DNA from 4 places in the Streptomyces sp. NBC_00690 genome. Region 3 is predicted to be linked to each of the others. Evidence: riboswitches for the same ligand, from Rfam matches in the RefSeq annotation. Region 3 holds a riboswitch; each other region holds the start of a gene.
What was found. A riboswitch is a leader RNA that binds a small molecule or an ion and turns the genes downstream of it on or off. The one in region 3 is predicted to bind cyclic di-AMP.

Region 1: it holds a riboswitch for cyclic di-AMP, as region 3 does, so the genes downstream of both, OID54_RS23160 (C40 family peptidase) here and OID54_RS36540 (transglycosylase SLT domain-containing protein) in region 3, are expected to answer to the same signal.
Region 2: it holds a riboswitch for cyclic di-AMP, as region 3 does, so the genes downstream of both, OID54_RS31525 (LysM peptidoglycan-binding domain-containing M23 family metallopeptidase) here and OID54_RS36540 (transglycosylase SLT domain-containing protein) in region 3, are expected to answer to the same signal.
Region 4: it holds a riboswitch for cyclic di-AMP, as region 3 does, so the genes downstream of both, OID54_RS28340 (M23 family metallopeptidase) here and OID54_RS36540 (transglycosylase SLT domain-containing protein) in region 3, are expected to answer to the same signal.

The regions. Positions count from the first base shown of each region.
Region 1 covers NZ_CP109009.1:5,283,249-5,287,320, reverse strand. The annotation lists gene OID54_RS23165 (ABC-F family ATP-binding cassette domain-containing protein) at 1-1,635, shown strand, start outside; cyclic di-AMP (ydaO/yuaA leader) riboswitch at 1,962-2,126, shown strand; gene OID54_RS23160 (C40 family peptidase) at 2,189-3,265, shown strand; gene OID54_RS23155 (hypothetical protein) at 3,426-3,779, opposite strand; gene OID54_RS23150 (C40 family peptidase) at 4,036-4,072, shown strand, end outside.
Region 2 covers NZ_CP109009.1:7,234,728-7,238,799, forward strand. The annotation lists gene OID54_RS31510 (XRE family transcriptional regulator) at 1-136, shown strand, start outside; gene OID54_RS31515 (DUF6126 family protein) at 214-414, shown strand; gene OID54_RS31520 (tyrosine-protein phosphatase) at 526-1,341, opposite strand; cyclic di-AMP (ydaO/yuaA leader) riboswitch at 1,762-1,934, shown strand; gene OID54_RS31525 (LysM peptidoglycan-binding domain-containing M23 family metallopeptidase) at 1,938-2,972, shown strand; gene OID54_RS31530 (SGNH/GDSL hydrolase family protein) at 3,199-3,963, shown strand; gene OID54_RS31535 (STM4011 family radical SAM protein) at 4,065-4,072, opposite strand, start outside.
Region 3 covers NZ_CP109009.1:8,604,237-8,608,308, reverse strand. The annotation lists gene OID54_RS36550 (MFS transporter) at 1-4, opposite strand, end outside; gene OID54_RS36545 (MarR family winged helix-turn-helix transcriptional regulator) at 115-606, shown strand; cyclic di-AMP (ydaO/yuaA leader) riboswitch at 1,224-1,380, shown strand; gene OID54_RS36540 (transglycosylase SLT domain-containing protein) at 1,384-2,148, shown strand; gene OID54_RS36535 (HEXXH motif domain-containing protein) at 2,334-3,650, opposite strand; gene OID54_RS36530 (FxsB family cyclophane-forming radical SAM/SPASM peptide maturase) at 3,788-4,072, opposite strand, start outside.
Region 4 covers NZ_CP109009.1:6,461,323-6,465,394, forward strand. The annotation lists gene OID54_RS28330 (M16 family metallopeptidase) at 1-695, shown strand, start outside; gene OID54_RS28335 (M16 family metallopeptidase) at 722-2,089, shown strand; cyclic di-AMP (ydaO/yuaA leader) riboswitch at 2,338-2,500, shown strand; gene OID54_RS28340 (M23 family metallopeptidase) at 2,513-3,403, shown strand; gene OID54_RS28345 (HPr family phosphocarrier protein) at 3,698-3,979, opposite strand.

The DNA.
Region 1 (4,072 bases), 3.3 Mb from region 3:
CCTTCCTCTTCTCCTTCCGTCGTCTGTTCCCGTCTGTCGTTCACCTGGCCGGAGGGCACCGGCGTACTCGCCGATGTCTCCTGCGCACTGGGCACCGGACGAACCGGGCTGGTCGGCGACAACGGCAGCGGCAAGTCCACTCTGCTCCGGCTGATCGCCGGGCAGCTCACTCCCACGAGCGGCACCGTCCGGGTCGCCGGAGAGGTCGGATACCTCCCGCAGGATCTGACGCTGGCCACCGAACGGCGCGTGGACGAGGTCCTTGGCATCGCCGGCACCCGTGCCGCCCTGCACGCCATCGAGGCCGGTGACACCCGCCCGGAGCAGTTCGACGCGATCGGCGACGACTGGGACGTCGAAGAGCGCACCCGGGCCCTCCTGGATCAGCTCGGTCTCGGCCGGATCGGGCTCGATCGCACGGTGGGCCAGGTCTCCGGCGGCGAGGCCGTGCTGCTGTCGTTGGCCGCGCTGCTGCTGGCCCGTCCCCAGGTACTGCTGTTGGACGAGCCGACCAACAACCTAGATCAAGCGGCCCGTCGACGCCTTTCGACGGCGCTCGCCGGCCACTGTGGTGCGGTGATCGTCGTCAGCCACGATCGGCAACTGCTGGAACAGGTGGATCAGATCGCCGAGCTGCGCAGCTCGGAGGTACGGGTCTTCACCGGCGGCCTCAGCGCTTACCGAAGTGCCGTCGCGATCGAGCAGGAGGCCGCCACTCGTTCAGTACAGGCGGCCGAAGCGCAGGTCGCACGGGAGAAGAAGGAACTGGACCTGGCGCAGACCCGGCAGGCCCGCAGCGTCCGGTACGGGAAGAAGATGTACGCGGACAACCGGCTGGACAAGACGACGATGCAGGTGAAGAAGCGCTCGGCCCAGGTCGCAGCGGGAAAGGAGCGCGGTGTCCACGAGGAACGGCTGACTGCGGCGCGCGAGCGGTTGGACCGGGCAGAGGCGCTGGTGCGCGAGGAGGCGCCCCTTCGACTCGACCTGCCCGCCACGACCGTGCACCCGGGGCGCGCGGTGCTGAGTCTGCGGAGCGTACAACTGCGTACGGGTGCGGTCATCGACACCGTGGATGTCCACGGACCGCAGCGCATCGCCCTGCTCGGCGGCAACGGCGCGGGGAAGACGACGCTGTTGCGCACCATCAGCGGGCGGCTCGCCCCGGTCGGGGACGGGGCGTCGGACGCGGTGTCCGTACGCGTACCGATGCGGTATCTGCCGCAGCGCCTGGACGTCCTCGACGACGACCGCACGATCGCCCAGAACGTGACCCGGTTGGCTCCCACCGCGAACGACAACGAGATCCGGGCCCAACTGGCTCGATTCCTCTTCCGTGGAGCCCGGGCCGAACAGCGGGTGGGAACGCTCTCCGGGGGTGAGCGGTTCCGTGCCACGTTGGCCGCACTCCTCCTGGCCGACCCCGCTCCGCAGTTGCTCATGCTCGACGAGCCCACGAACAGCCTGGACCTGGCCAGCGTCACCCAGCTCACCCAGGCGCTGGCCGGCTATCGCGGCGCGTTGATCGTCGCCAGTCATGACCGGGCGTTCCTCCAGGAGTTGGGGATCACCCGCTGGTGGACCTTGGACGAGGAAGGACTGGCCGAGGGGCATCCCGAGGAACCAGCGGGCTGACCGGGGAATCGAGGGACTCGCCGAACGCCCCGGCAGCCTAGGCGGTTCGGCTTGAACTGCTCCCGAGCACGTCAGCGGGTGCCCTGGCCTGATCCGGCCGCTGGTCGGAGCACGGCAGCCTGCGCAAATGCCACAGAAGGCCAGGTTCGGTCACACGTGGAACTCGTACAGATGCGAAAGGTAATCATCCGAGCTCGACGGCACACCGAATGAAAAGGTCACGAAAATGTATCGGACAAATCGAACACCAATCTTCACAGCAGCCACACGGTTTGGCTAGCGTGCTGGCTCAGGCAGCCCGCACCACTGCGGCGACCCACGCCGATCGGGCAGCCACGCCGAATTCGGTCTCCACCCCCATGGGAGACGGGAACCGGGGAACCACCGTGCAGCACCGGGGTGAATCGGGCCTGTTCGTGCGCAGGCCCGTAGGGCTCTTCCGTCCGCCCGAACCCGACAGCTAACCCGGTAGGCGGCCTACGGAAGAAGGAGATGCCGGCCCTTGGTGTCGCATCGCAAGGCCCGAAGTCGCAAAGCAAATCCCTCACCTGCCGTGGGACTCACCACGGCGGCCATCGCGTCCGTCGGACTCCTCCCGGCGCAGGACGCACAGGCGGCGGATGACCGGACGCCCTCCGTGGAGGAAGTCCAACAGAAGATCGGCGCCCTGTACCGGAAGGCCGGTACAGGGACGCCGCCGCGGGGAGCAGCCCAGCAGGCAGCCGCCGAAGAGCGCCGCGAGGTCGAGGAGTTGCGGTCCGCCTACGCCCGACGCGCGGAACGCCTCAGGCAGACGGGCAGAGCCCTGGGATCCTCGGAGGAACAGCCTCGCGCGAAGCCGTCGGCCCCGACCGAGGAGCCGACCGCCCCGGGCGGTACCCCGCCCGAAGACGATCGGAGAGCGCCGCTGAAGGCGGCGGTCAACGCCCAACACGGCGCAATCGCCGATCGAGCGGTTCAGCGAGCCGCATTCGCCGAACCACCGTCCGAGGCGGGTAGGCCCACTTCGCTCCCCCGCTCGCCGAGCTTCCTCCGCACGGGAAAGCAGCAGGTGCAGTCGAAGCTGATCCAGGCGCGCTCCGTGCTGTGGCGGGGAGATGCGGAGGCCAGAGCGCGATTCGCGGCCGTCGAGCAGGAGATGGCGGCCGAGGCATGGCGGATCACCCAGGAGGAGGCCAGACACACGGCGATGGCCCGGGCCGCGGAGGAGGCGGAACTGAAGCGGCTGGAGCGGGAGCGCCAGAAGCATCCGGGCTCGCCCTGGGGCGCGGCTCTTGCCGAAGGGGTGCTCGCCTTCGTCCGGGCCCAGTTGGGGAAGCCCTATGTGCGGGGTGCGACGGGGCCGCGTTCTTATGACTGCTCGGGGCTGACACGGGCGGCCTGGAGGGCGGCCGGGGTGGATCTCCCTCGTACCGCCCGGGAGCAGGCGCATGCCGGGCGGCAGGTGGACATGGGCGGGCTACGCCCCGGTGACCTGGTCTTCTTCTATGACGACAGCAGCCATGTCGGCATCTCTATCGGCGGCGACAGAATGATCCACGCGCCGCAACCGGGCGTGGACAACCATGTGGAAGTGCGTGAGGAGTCGATCTACACGATGCCGATCCGGGGGATCGTCCGACCTGCCTGACATCTGACGGCTCCGCCCCGTGCGGACTCCCCCTCAGCGCGCAGTCCCGGCTGAACACACCTCGTGGACCAGTCTGTTCGCCCCGTACGGATCGACCTTCGGGTCGGCCCCACGGGGCGGGCGGGCCGGGCGGCGCGATGGGACCGTCCTGTCGTGGGCGTCAGGTCCAGACGGTGGCGATGAAGATGTTCGCGACCGTCAGTCCACCGACCGCGGCGAACAGCCCCTTCTCGACATTCTCCTCGTCCCGCTTGACGTACACCAGGCCCAGGATCACGACCAGCACCGCCATCTTGATGCCGATCTTGATGTTGTTCACCGTCTGGTCGTCGGCCTGGTTGAGGCCCACCAGTGCGACGCCGGTGACCAGCATCGTCAGCGCCCCGTGCAGCATGGCCGGGTTGAAACGGGCAGTACCGGCAGATATCGCCTTCATCTGCGTCAGAAATCCGCCCAGCAGAGAAGCGATGCCGATGATGTGCAGCGCCACGAAGACATTGATGAGTGCTTCCATGGGGCGGAGCCTAACCCTCCCCATATCACCACCCTCAGGCCAGGTGTGCCTCATTCGCCGCATCGGTCACAGGGGTACGAAGTGGGTCACACCTCCCGCGGGAACCCCTTCAGAAATCAACGCGAGCTGTACACCTTCCACCACATTCGGTCGATAGCACTCCACTACCGCCATCTCAGGCATACGGTCCTGGCCCAGGCGACCTCCCGCCTCCGGTTCCCCCCAACCGGCTTCACGGAAGGACGTGGACGCTCTCGTGGCCGCGCATCATCAGCACCGCAAGCCCCGAAAGT
Region 2 (4,072 bases), 1.4 Mb from region 3:
CGAACTGGGACCGGGAGACAGCGCACACTACGACTCGCTCACTCCCCACCGGATCGCAGCGGCCACCCGTGAAGGCGCGGAGATGCTGTTCGTCCACACCCTGCTCCAGAGTCCCGACCTCTATCCGCACGTCTGATCCAGCCGAGCGCCCGCCCGGAGCGATCCCCAGCACGCGGGACGAGCCCAACAAGACCGGAAGTCGAGAGGACCGCCATGTCAGAGAACCCCACCGCACCTGAGAACACCGTCGCACCCGAGAGCACCTCGGTGACCGACAACGCCGCAGCGGTCAGGAAGGGCAAGGAGAACGGACGGTTCCCCCGTGGCATCTGGGTGCGCCTCTTTGCCTATCTGATCGCCGGCCATGTGTTCGCCGGCTTCCTCTATCTCCTCTTCGAGATGGGCGCCAAGTAGCGACCGGTCATCGAGGCGGACGCCTGCACGGGGCGGCAGTGACCGCCGCGGGCGTCAAGCCGGTCATGGCCCGCGCCCACGGCTGTCAGGTCCGCCCGCCCGCCCTCGGAATCAGACCTCGTCGAGCAGTCGGTCGCGCAACTGCTCCCGTGTCCGGGGAGTGATCCCCAGCCCCTCGGTGAGGTACCGCTCCGTTCCGCCCCACGTCCGGTCGATGGTCTCGAACGCGGTGTGGAGGTACTCCCTGCGCGCGTCGAAGAGCGGGCTGAGCAGTTCCATCACCTCGGGCGACATCCCGGCCGGTGAGGCATCACTGCGGTGCACCCGGTACCGCCGGTGCGGATCGTTGGACTTGAGGTAGTCCGCCTCGATCGCGTCCCGCTCCACGCCGACCGCCAGCAGTGACACGGCTATGGAGAGCCCTGCGCGGTCCTTGCCCGCAGCGCAGTGCATCAGGGCGGGGACACTGTCCTCGGCGAGGGAGTGCAGGACCCTGCTGTGCTCGCCGGTGCGTTCCGTGATGATCATCCGATAGGAGTCGGACATCCGTGCCGCGGCCTGGCCGTCCCCCAGGATGGACCGCAACTGCTCGATGTCTCCGTCGCGCACCATCTGCCAGAACTCCGCGCCGTCCGCAGGGTCACTGAGCGGGAGATTGAGGTTGCGCACGCCCTGGAGGGGAATGTCCGGGCCTTCGAGCAGCATGTCCGCCTCATTGCGGAAGTCGAAGATCGTGTGTAGCCCCAGCGAGGACAGGAACGCCGCATCGCTTCCGGTCGCATGGGCCAGATGACCGCTGCGGAACAGCCGCCCATGTCGCACCCGACGTCCGTCCAGAGCCGGCAGGCCGCCGACGTCCCGGAAGTTTCGTACTCCGGTCAGTTCCGGCTCGATGGACGGGACCTGCGGCGGCAGCTGCTGCGTCACAGAGGCTCCTGAGGGTCACTGCCGTCGGCGCGGCTCGCCGACATTGGCGTGTTCTCGACGATACGACATCCGCTCATCGGGTGATCATTTTGTGTGATCTCTCTTGGGCCGATTGTTCCACCCATTACCCGCGATGGAGGCACGAGCTGCTTCTGTCCGAATTGGGTACTTCGGTGGTTGGATGTCCTGCCTGTCGAGTGGCTGAGGGCCCGCTCGTGAGCGGGATCATAGTGGTGACCCTCAGTTGCGGCGTACCACAGAGGATTTCCGACGGGGCGGCGGGAGTTGTCGCATCGCCTTCCACGGAGTGTTACGGGAAATTCCCCCCGTCGTGACCTTAGTCATTGATCAGAAAAGGGCCCGGCTTGTTTGCCAGAAGAGGGCTCGATTACGGTCACGGAACTCCGGACGGATCGCCTAATCCTGCCGCCGCCCGGAATTCATCCACATCCACGCGTGGCAGGAGCGGGGGACCCAGGTAGTACGCCGATCCGGATTTCCGGACGGCTTGGGGTGAAGTCGCGCAGAAGCGCGGCCGGGCATCTCCAGCTCGAACCCGACAGCTCACCTCGTAGGCGCCGGAGAGGAAATGCGCCATGCCCGCAAAGGGTAAGCACCGCCGTACCAGGACCAGCACCATCACCCGGGGAATCGTTGCCGCCGGCACCGGTGGCGCAGCCATCGCCCTTCCCTTGATGGGCGCCACGAACGCCTTCGCCGCCGAGCAGACCGCACCCGTCGCGGCCCCCGTGGTCGCCTCGGCCGCCACCACCGCACCTGCGACGGCGCCCGCCGAGCGGGTGGCCACCCAGGTCACCTACCGGGTCGTCGCGGGCGACTACCTGTCCAAGATCGCGCAGGAGCACCGGGTCGACGGTGGCTGGCAGCAGCTCTACGCCGACAACCGTGCCGCGGTCGGCGAGAACCCCTCGCTGATCCACCCCGGCCTCAAGCTCACCATCGGTGGCGCGTCCGCCGCCGAGTCCAAGACATCGGAGTCCAAGACGTCCGAGTCGAAGACGGCTGAGAGCAAGCCCGCCGCGCCGGCGAAGCCCAAGGCCGCCGCCGAGCCGAAGCAGGAGCGCCCGGCCAAGGTCGAGCCGAAGCAGGAGCGTCCCGCCAAGGTCGAGACCGAGGTCAAGAAGGACGATGAGGCTCCGGCCGCCCAGTCGTCCGCCGCCCAGACCTCCACCGCCGCCGAGTCCGCCAGCGAGGCCACCGGCTCCGGCTGGGCCAGCCCGCTCTCCGCGGTCGGCGTCAGCACCTCCTACAAGGTCTCGGGCGCCATGTGGTCCAGCGGCTACCACACCGGCATCGACTTCGCTGCCCCCACCGGCACCACCGTGCGCTCGGTCGGCCCCGGCACCGTCGTCTCCGCAGGCTGGAGCGGCGCCTACGGCAACGAGGTCGTCATCCAGCACACCGACGGCAAGTACTCCCAGTACGCCCACCTGTCCTCCCTCTCGGTCTCCTCGGGGCAGAGTGTGAGCGGTGGGCAGCAGATCGGTGCGGTCGGTTCCACCGGTAACTCCAGTGGTCCGCACCTCCACTTCGAGATCCGCACCAGCCCCGGCTACGGCTCCGACGTCGACCCGGTGTCGTACCTGCGTCAGCACGGCGTCTCGCTCTGACCGAGTCGCCCTGACCCGGTGCCGGAGGTCGTCCGCGATCCACGGCCACCAGCACGAGGAAGTCCCCGTTTCGCAGCCGTGAAACGGGGCTTTCGTGTATTCCCAGGGGTGCGCCCTTTTCCTGGTGGCATAGATCACCCGGCGTCAACCCCTCCTTACGGTCGCGTAGGTCACATCGCGGAGGACAAGATGAGTGGTCGTGGCAGGCGATTCGGGAACAGGGAGCATGAATACATTCGCGTCGTACGCGGCGATCGGCGACAGCTTCACAGAAGGGGTCGGGGACCCCGCACCTGACGGAACCTTCATCGGCTGGGCGGATCGATTTGCCGCGCTTCTCGGTGACGGAATGCCGCAACACACCTTCCGTTACGCGAACCTCGCCGTGCGCGGCAGACTCCTCGACCAGATCGTCGCCGAACAGGTGCCCCGCGCGAAGGAGCTCGCCCCGGACCTGGTGACGTTCTGTGCCGGAGGGAACGACATCATCCGGCCGGGCAGCGACCCGGACGATGTCGCCGAGCGACTGGAACGGGCGGTCGCCGACCTCGCCAACGCGGTGGGCACCGTCATGGTGACCACCGGTTTCGACACCCGGGGGATGCCGGTACTGCGCCATCTGCGGGGCAAGGTGGCCACGTACACCGCGCACGTCCGGGCGATCGCCGACCGGCACGGCTGTCCGGTACTCGACCTGTGGTCCTTGAAGTCAGTCCAGGACCGTCGTGCCTGGGACACCGACCGGCTGCATCTGTCGCCCGACGGACACGCCAGGGTCGCGGTGCGCGCCGCGCAAGTGCTGGGGCTCGACGTCACCAACGATCCCGACCAGCCCTGGCCCCCGCTACCGCGGCGCGGCACGTTGGAGGTGCGGCGGGACGACATCTACTGGGCGCGCGAGCATCTGGCGCCCTGGATCGGCCGCAGGCTCCGCGGCGAGAGCTCGGGCGATCACATCGAGGCCAAGCGCCCCGACCTGCTGCCCCTGTAGCCCGCTCTCGCCCCCACCGCCCGGTCTCCGACCGCGCAACGGTCGTCCACCTTTCCCCTACGGTCCCGACCGCGGAGCGGTCCTGCACCGATCCGCTACGGTCACATCG
Region 3 (4,072 bases):
CCACTAGATACCTCCACCGTAAAGTAACTTCGCGGTGAAGGTAATGTGATCGACGATAGGTTGTCAATGCGTCGTCATGGATCGTCGGCGCGAGGAAGTAGAGGAGGCGCCTCGATGGAGGAGTCGATGACGCCCGACGGTGTCGCGGCCCAACGGGAACGACTGGCGGAAGAGCTCCGCGCCTACGGCGCGAGCTTCACCGAACTCGGCCGACGCTTCGCCGTGACGTTGGGCGTGCACTCCACGGACGCCTTCGCCCTGCTGGAGATCGCCTCGGCCGAGGAGTCCGGCACACCACTGTCTCCCGCCCTGCTCAGCAGGCGCATTTCCCTGACATCGGGCGCCATGACCACCCTGCTGAACCGTCTGGAACGCGCGGGCTACATCTCGCGCTCCCGCGAGCACAGCGACCGCCGCATCGTCACTCTGCGCTCCAGCGCCCAGGCGAAGGAGCTCGCCCGGTCGTTCTTCGAGTCCGTGAACTCACGACAGGACGCCATCCTGGCCGAGCACCCGCCCGAGCTGCTCGACCGACTCCAAGGCATCCTCGCTCAACTGAGGGCCACCATGGACGCCGATCTTCGAACCGAGCACTCGGAGGGATAGCAGGCCGCGAGGGCTACCGACAGTTCAACGCCCACACCACCGGAGAATCGGTCCGCTCGGCCATCTGGGCACCCAGATCACCTGCCGGCACCGCCCGCCCGCACCTGCTCCCGCCCCGTCCGACAGATGGGGCGGGATTCCCCCCATGGGCCATCGGCCCTCACCCGCCCCGACAGGCGACTGCACGACACCTGCCGAGCGACGTCGACACTTCCCGACGGATCGAGTTTGGCCGCTGGCGTACCCCTCCCCCAGCCCCCGCCGCCACGACGCCGCACCCGCACGGCGCCACAAGGCTGCCCCATTAAGTCCGAATTGCCCATTTAGGGGTTTTCGCTACACAAAAAGAGGAAGCCCCGCAAAGGATCATCTCTATCAGGTAACGAGAAATTGCGTGACTTGGGTCACGCAGGGCAAAGAATTGATCTTTCCGAGCAACCCCACAACGCCTTCACAGAACGAAAGTTGAGCATCCGAGCGAAATCCCGAAAGGGAGAGCTCCGAGACAGGAAATGATCCAATAGCCATCCGAACGGAATTCGAGTCTTGTTCCATTCCCGTTCTCTCGTCTACGGTCATCCTCGAATCCGGACGGACCGCCGAATCCTGCCACCGTCCAACAAATCCCACTCACTCACGTATGGCAGGAGCGGGGGAACCAGGTAAGTCGCCGTCCAGCAATGGAACGGCTTGGGGTGAAGTCGCACAGTGTGCGACCGGGCATCTCCAGCCCGAATCCGACAGCTCACCTCGCAGGCGACGGAGAGGAAATTCGCCATGCCTGCATTCGGTAAGCACCGCCGCCCGCAGAACAGTTCAATCGCCAAGAGCCTCATGGTCCTTGGGGCAAGCGGGGCCCTGCTCGCCATCCCCGCCCTGGGAACGGCCACCGCCCACGCGGCCCAGCCGACCAGCACCAAGGCCGCCCCGGCAGTCATCGCCCAGCAGCAGGTCAGCAAGCAGGACACCGCCAAGACATACTCCGTGGTCACGGGTGACTCCCTCTCCCAGATCGCGGCGGACCACCAGCTGAGCGGCGGCTGGGAGAGCCTGTACGAGCAGAACCGCGAGGCCGTCGGCGACGATCCTTCGCTGATCCACCCCGGTCTCAAGCTCTCTCTTGGCAAGGCCGGCACCAAGGCCCCGGAAAGCACCGCCAAGACGGCCACGATCGCTGCCGAGCCCGTGGCGTACAGCGCCCCGGCCGCGGCTGTGACCTATGCCAACAACCTCGACGGCTGGATCAAGGAATCCCTTGCCGTCATGGCCGAGCACGGCATTCCGGGAACCTACGATGGAATTCACCGGAACATCATTCGCGAATCGTCGGGCAACCCCCTGGCGATCAACAACTGGGACTCCAACGCGATAGCCGGAACCCCTTCCAAGGGTCTCCTCCAGGTCATTGACCCGACGTTCCGCGCCTACCACGTTCCCGGAACTTCGACGAACAGCTATGACCCGGTCGCCAACATCACAGCCGCGTGCAACTACGCAGCTGACCGATACGGTTCGATCGACAATGTCTTCGGTGCCTACTAGGTCGCCCATTGAGGCTTCATCAGCTCATAGCATGTAATGCTCAGCTGAGGCCCTGGAACCCCGTCTTGCGACGGGGTTCCAGGGCCTCACTGCGTTTCCCGCGCCGACTCCCACGACCCGTATGAGCAGTCACCTGCCGGTACAGGCACCATGAGTTGGCCGCCGGGCAGTGAAGTCCGCAGTACTCACCATCGCGCACCGTGGTCAAGGAGCCAGCGATCCCGGTGCTCGTCACCGAGTTCCTTCGCCCGTGCCGTCGCCGCACGGGGCACCGGCTCCTGGGCCAGTTCCGCAAGTGTGCTGCGCATCTGCTCGGCGAATCTCCGTCCGGCTTCGGTGAGACATCCGCCCGCCAACAGCGTCTCGTTGGCCTCCTTGGCTGCGTCCCGCCACCGCGCGAACTCCACCACGGCCCGCCAGGCGGTAGCTCCGTCCTTCGACGCCCGGCGCTGCCGTCGCCAGAACTGGGCCACTCCCATGTGTGCGTACACACCGTGCAAGAGGCCGCCCGGGGGGCGGGGGTCCTCGCGCCAGGGCGCGTAGAAGAGTGCGCCGGATTCCCGTACGACGAGATCGACCAGGTGCGTGAGTGCGCTGAGCTTGTTGTGCTGGAGTTCGTGCACCAGCGCCAGGGCCAGATCGAGGGGCGAACGCGGGACCGAGAGAACCGAGCAACCGAACGCCTCGTCCGAACTGCTGGAGATATTGCGGTCGGTGGGTGCCCCGGTCGGCACGATCGCACGGTATGCAGATCGGGCCTCGACCGCCTGCCCCGGATGAACGGTGTGCAGGAGTTGCCACGCCTCTTCGAAGACACACCGCCACCGCTGCCACTGACACACGGTCAACCTCCCTGGATGCCCACCGCCGGGAAGAAGGTGCGGATCGAGGTCGTCCAGCAGGAGTGCCGGATCGTCGGCCGGAGCGAGAAGTTCACGCAGGGGCAGCCAGGGCATGTCGGCATCCTCGTGTGCGAGGGCGTGGTCGGACCGTTCCCTGGGGATCCGCACCGTCGTGGCGCCGCACTGAACCGTCGGCGAACCGGATGTGGTCGACACCAGGGCCGGTTCGCCGTCGGATGCCAGGGGGAATCGGGCACGCCCCAACGACGGCAGGAGCAGCCCCCCGCTGTGGACTGTCAACCGGACGGCGGCCGGCAGCCCGGTACGTACGGCTGCTACCGCCGCCACTGCGGTCAGGGCATCGACCGAGGGCGGTGGACCCGCCGTGGATCGATCGGTCGTCAGTTGGTTGAGGGCCCAGAGTTGGGCGGGCCCGACCGAGGGGTACGTCAACATCTCATGGACCACGGACGGGGCCCGGCGGTGCGCCGCACCCAGCAGTGACCATGCGTCGCGCGCCTGTGCGGCGAGCGCCCCGCCTCGCCGTTCGGCCTGTTCAACGACGGCCCGGGCGAGGATGACCCGCCGACTGTACTCAGCGTTGCGCAGCAGGGAGAGTGCCCGAGGGCCACCGTTCCCGGATGCGATCTCGTGGAACACATCGCCGTCGAGCCGGTGGTGGGGCGGGGCGGGCTCGTGCAGAGCGTGCGGAGTGTGCGGAGGGTATGAAGCATGTGGAGCATGCGGAGTGTGCGGAGTGTGCGGAGTGTGCGGAGTGTGCGGAGTGTGCGGAGTTTTCATAGGGGAGGCGTTCCGGTGGGTGCAGGGGCCGCGCGGAGTCGGTCGACATCCTGCGCCACCCGTCGCCGCACATGGTCGATGAGCGCGGTCAGATCAGGGCAGTAGACACTGGGATTGACGAAGCCGGTGCCGTCCGCTCGATAGCGGTGGGCGTAGTGTCCACCGCCGCAGACCCGTCGTAGCCGGCAGCTTTGGCAACCGGTCGCGAGTGCGGCGAGTCCTGAGCGCCTCGCCACCAGTGCGGATTGGTTCAGTGCCCGGTCGAAGGGGTCTTTCAGTAC
Region 4 (4,072 bases), 2.1 Mb from region 3:
AGAAGTACTTCGGTTCCATCACCTCCCACGACGGCAAGCAGCCCCCGCGCGACGGTTCCCTGCCGGAGAACATCGGCAGGCAGCTGCGCGAGGTCATCGAGGAGGAAGTGCCCGCCCGCGCGCTGATGGCCGCCTACCGGCTGCCCCACGACGGCACCCGCGAGTGCGACGCCGTGGACATCGCGCTCACCATCCTCGGCGGCGGAGAGTCCTCCAGGCTCCACAACCGTCTGGTGCGCCGTGACCAGACGGCGGTGGCCGCAGGCTTCGGACTGCTGCGCCTGGCCGGAGCCCCGTCCCTGGGCTGGCTGGACGTCAAGACCTCCGGTGGAGTGGAGGTCCCGCAGATCGAGTCCGCCGTCGATGAGGAGCTCGCCCGCTTCGGCGAGGAGGGCCCCACCCCCGAGGAGATGGAGCGTGCTCAGGCCCAGCTGGAGCGCGAATGGCTGGACCGCCTCTCCACCGTCGCCGGCCGTGCCGATGAACTGTGCCGGTACGCGGTGCTCTTCGGCGACCCCCAGCTGGCGCTGACGGCCGTGGACCGCGTCCTGAGCGTCACCGCTGACGAGGTGCAGGCGATCGCCAAGGCCCGACTGCGCCCGGACAACAGGGCGGTGCTGGTGTACGAACCGGTGTCCGCGGAGCAGGACGCCGCGGACGAGCAGAACGACGCAGAAGAGGGGGCGGACCAGTGACCGATGCAGCGCAGGCGCTGACCACCATGGAGTTCCACCCGCAGCCCCAGCCGGGCGAGGCCAGGCCCTGGGCCTTCCCCGCTCCCGACCGGGGGACCCTGCCCAACGGTCTGACCGTGCTTCGCTGCCACCGCCCCGGCCAGCAGGTCGTGGCCGTGGAGATCTCCCTCGTCGCACCGCTGGACGCCGAGCCCGAGGGCCTGGACGGCGTGGCCACCATCATGGCGCGCGCCCTGTCGGAGGGCACCGACAAGCGTTCGGCCGAGGAGTTCGCGGCCGAGTTGGAGCGCTGCGGCGCCACGCTGGACGCCCACGCGGACCACGCCGGGGTCCGGGTTTCCCTGGAAGTGCCCGTGTCCCGGTTGCTGAAGGCGCTGGGGCTGCTCGCGGAGGCCCTGCGCGCGCCTGCGTTCGCCGACAGCGAGATCGAGCGGCTGGTACGCAACCGCCTGGACGAGATCCCGCACGAGTCGGCCAACCCGGGCCGACGGGCGGCCAAGGAGCTGTACAAGCAGCTCTTCCCGGCCACGCTGCGCATCTCGCGTCCTCGGCTCGGCACCGAGGAGACGGTCTCCCGGATCGACTCCGCGGCCGTGCGCGCCTTCTTCGATGCGCACGTGCGACCCGCCACCGCCACCGCGGTGGTCGTCGGTGACCTCACCGACGTCGATGTCGACGCCGTGCTCGCCGAAACCCTCGGCGACTGGTCGGGCGACAGCGGCGCGCCCCGTCCCGTCCCCGCGATCACCGGCGATGACCGCGGCCGGGTCGTCATCGTGGACCGGCCCGGTGCCGTGCAGACGCAACTGCTGATCGGCCGGGTCGGCGCGGACCGGCACGACCGGGTGTGGCCGGCGCAGGTCCTCGGTACGTACTGCCTGGGCGGCACCCTCACCTCGCGCCTGGACCGGGTGCTGCGGGAGGAGAAGGGCTACACGTACGGCGTCAGGGCCTTCGGGCAGGTCCTGCGGTCGACCGCCGACGGGACGGGTGCGTCCCTGCTGGGCATCAGCGGCTCGGTGGACACGCCCAACACCGGGCCGGCGCTCGACGATCTGTGGAAGGTGCTGCGCACCCTCGCTGCCGAGGGCCTGACGGACGCCGAGCGCGATGTCGCCGTCCAGAACCTGGTCGGGGTGGCTCCGCTGAAGTACGAGACCGCGGCTTCCGTGGCGAGCACGCTCGCCGACCAGGTGGAGCAGCACCTCGCGGATGACTACCAGGCCCAGTTGTATCTGCGGCTCGCCCAGACGGGCACCGTGGAGGCGACCGCCGCCGTGGTCAACGCCTTCCCCCAGGACCGGCTGGTCACGGTCCTGGTGGGCGATGCCGCGCAGATCGAGGAGCCGGTGCGGGCTCTCGGCATCGGAGAAGTGACCGTGGTGGCGGGCTGATTGACCGCTTCCGGTCGGACGGCCTGCCGTCTGCTGCAGGGCCCCGGTAGCCAGCTGGCGCCGGGGCCCCGCCGTGTCCCGGGAGTGCGAGCGACCCGAACAGGAAGGAAACCTGTCCGTTTTACGGGGAAGGCCACCGTCTCGACTGTGGCGTGGGCAACAAAAATGCCGGTCTGTTTGGCGCCTGGCGGTCCGTCCGCTTAGCGTCAGTGCGGCTGTTCGCGGGCAGTACGCCGCATCCGCGGCACGGACAGTCATCGCCGAGTCCCCGTCAGACGCGAGTCTGGGGAGCCGGGGACCCAGGTCCCTTGGGGTGAATCGGGTGCCTTCGCCACCGTGCGGAGGGACTCGTAGGAGACCTTCCTGCTCCGAACCCGTCAGCTAACCCGGTAGGCGAGAAGGAAGGAAAGGACCAGCCTCTACATGGCGCTCGCCCGTTCCACCGGGAGACACCGTGCCCCGGGCCGCAAGACGCGTACGAGTGCGGGATTCGCCTCCGCCGCGGCCCTCGCCACCACCGGAGTCGTCGGGACCCTGGCAGGTCCGGCCCTGGCCACCGATGACAGCTTTGCCGCCGATGCCGGCTCGGTCGCCACCCCCGATAGCCCCGATAGCACCGAGAGCGCTGAAGGCACCACCGCGGGTGCCACCCCGGTGACGATGGATGCGGCCGTGACCGGCTCGACCATCGTTCAGACGGCGCGTACCCAGCACACCCTGACGGCCCAGATGCTGTCCGCGCAGTCCTTGTCGGACGAGGTCGCCGACCAGGCCGTCATCCAAAAGCGCGAGGCACTGGCCCGGATGGAGGCGGCTGCGGAGGCCCGGCGCAAGGCCGAGGCCCGCGCCAACGAGATACGCGAGGCCAAGGAGCGTGCGGCCCGTGAGGCCGAGCGCCAGCGCTTGAACGCCTACCGGCTGCCGATCGCCGGATCCCACGTCACCACGGACTACCGTGCGGGTGGCTCGCAGTGGTCATCCGGCAGCCACTCCGGCATCGACTTCCACGCCTCCACGGGGACCCCGGTGGTGGCGGTGGGCGCGGGCACGGTCGTCGAAGCGGGCTGGGGCGGGGCGTACGGCTACAACGTCGTCCTCAAGATGAACGACGGTTCGTACACGCAGTACGGGCACTTGTCGTCGCTGAGTGTCTCCGTCGGTCGGAGCGTGATGCCGGGTGACCAACTCGGCCGCGCCGGCTCCACCGGCAATTCCACGGGGGCGCATCTGCACTTCGAGGCCCGGACGAGCGCGGACTACGGGTCGGACGTCAATCCGCTCGCGTATCTGCGCGCCCACGGTGTGAAGATCTGAACCGGGCCGCGCTGGCGGCCGGCGAGCGGTCGTCAGTGCGGGCGAGGTAGGCGCCAGCGCCTACCGACGGAATCCCACGGGGCCCTGAGCCCTCGGCTGGATCTGATGTCTCAAGGCATCCACAAGCACAGAAAGCCGCGGCCTCCCCGATCCGGGGATGCCGCGGCTTTGTTGCGTCCGACCCTGAGGGCCGGTGTCGCCAAGGGGTCGGTACCGCGGAGGGTCGTCCGCGGAGTGCGTCGGTCCGGTGGGGTGCCTGACCCGCGAGCGCCGGGGGTTCGGACGAGTGCCGGGTCAGACCGTCTCGGGAAGCTCGTCCAGGCCCTCGGCCACCAGCTTCGCCAGTCGGTCGAGCGCTTCGTCAGCGCCGGGTGCGTCGGAAGCGAGGACGATCTCCTCGCCGCCCTGCGCGCCCAGCCCGAGGACGGCGAGCATGGAGGCGGCATTGACCGGGGTGTCATCGACCTTGGCGATCGTCACGGGGACGCCGGAGGCCGTGGCGGCACGGACGAAGATGGAGGCGGGACGGGCGTGAAGGCCCTCGGCCCAGCCGACGTTGACGCGGCGCTCAGCCATGGTGTTGCCCTTCGAATTCAACGGTTGTCTAGACCAGTCTCTCACGCTGGTCCCTCCGGGAGCCGGCATCCCGACCTGTGGCGCGTGCCCCCA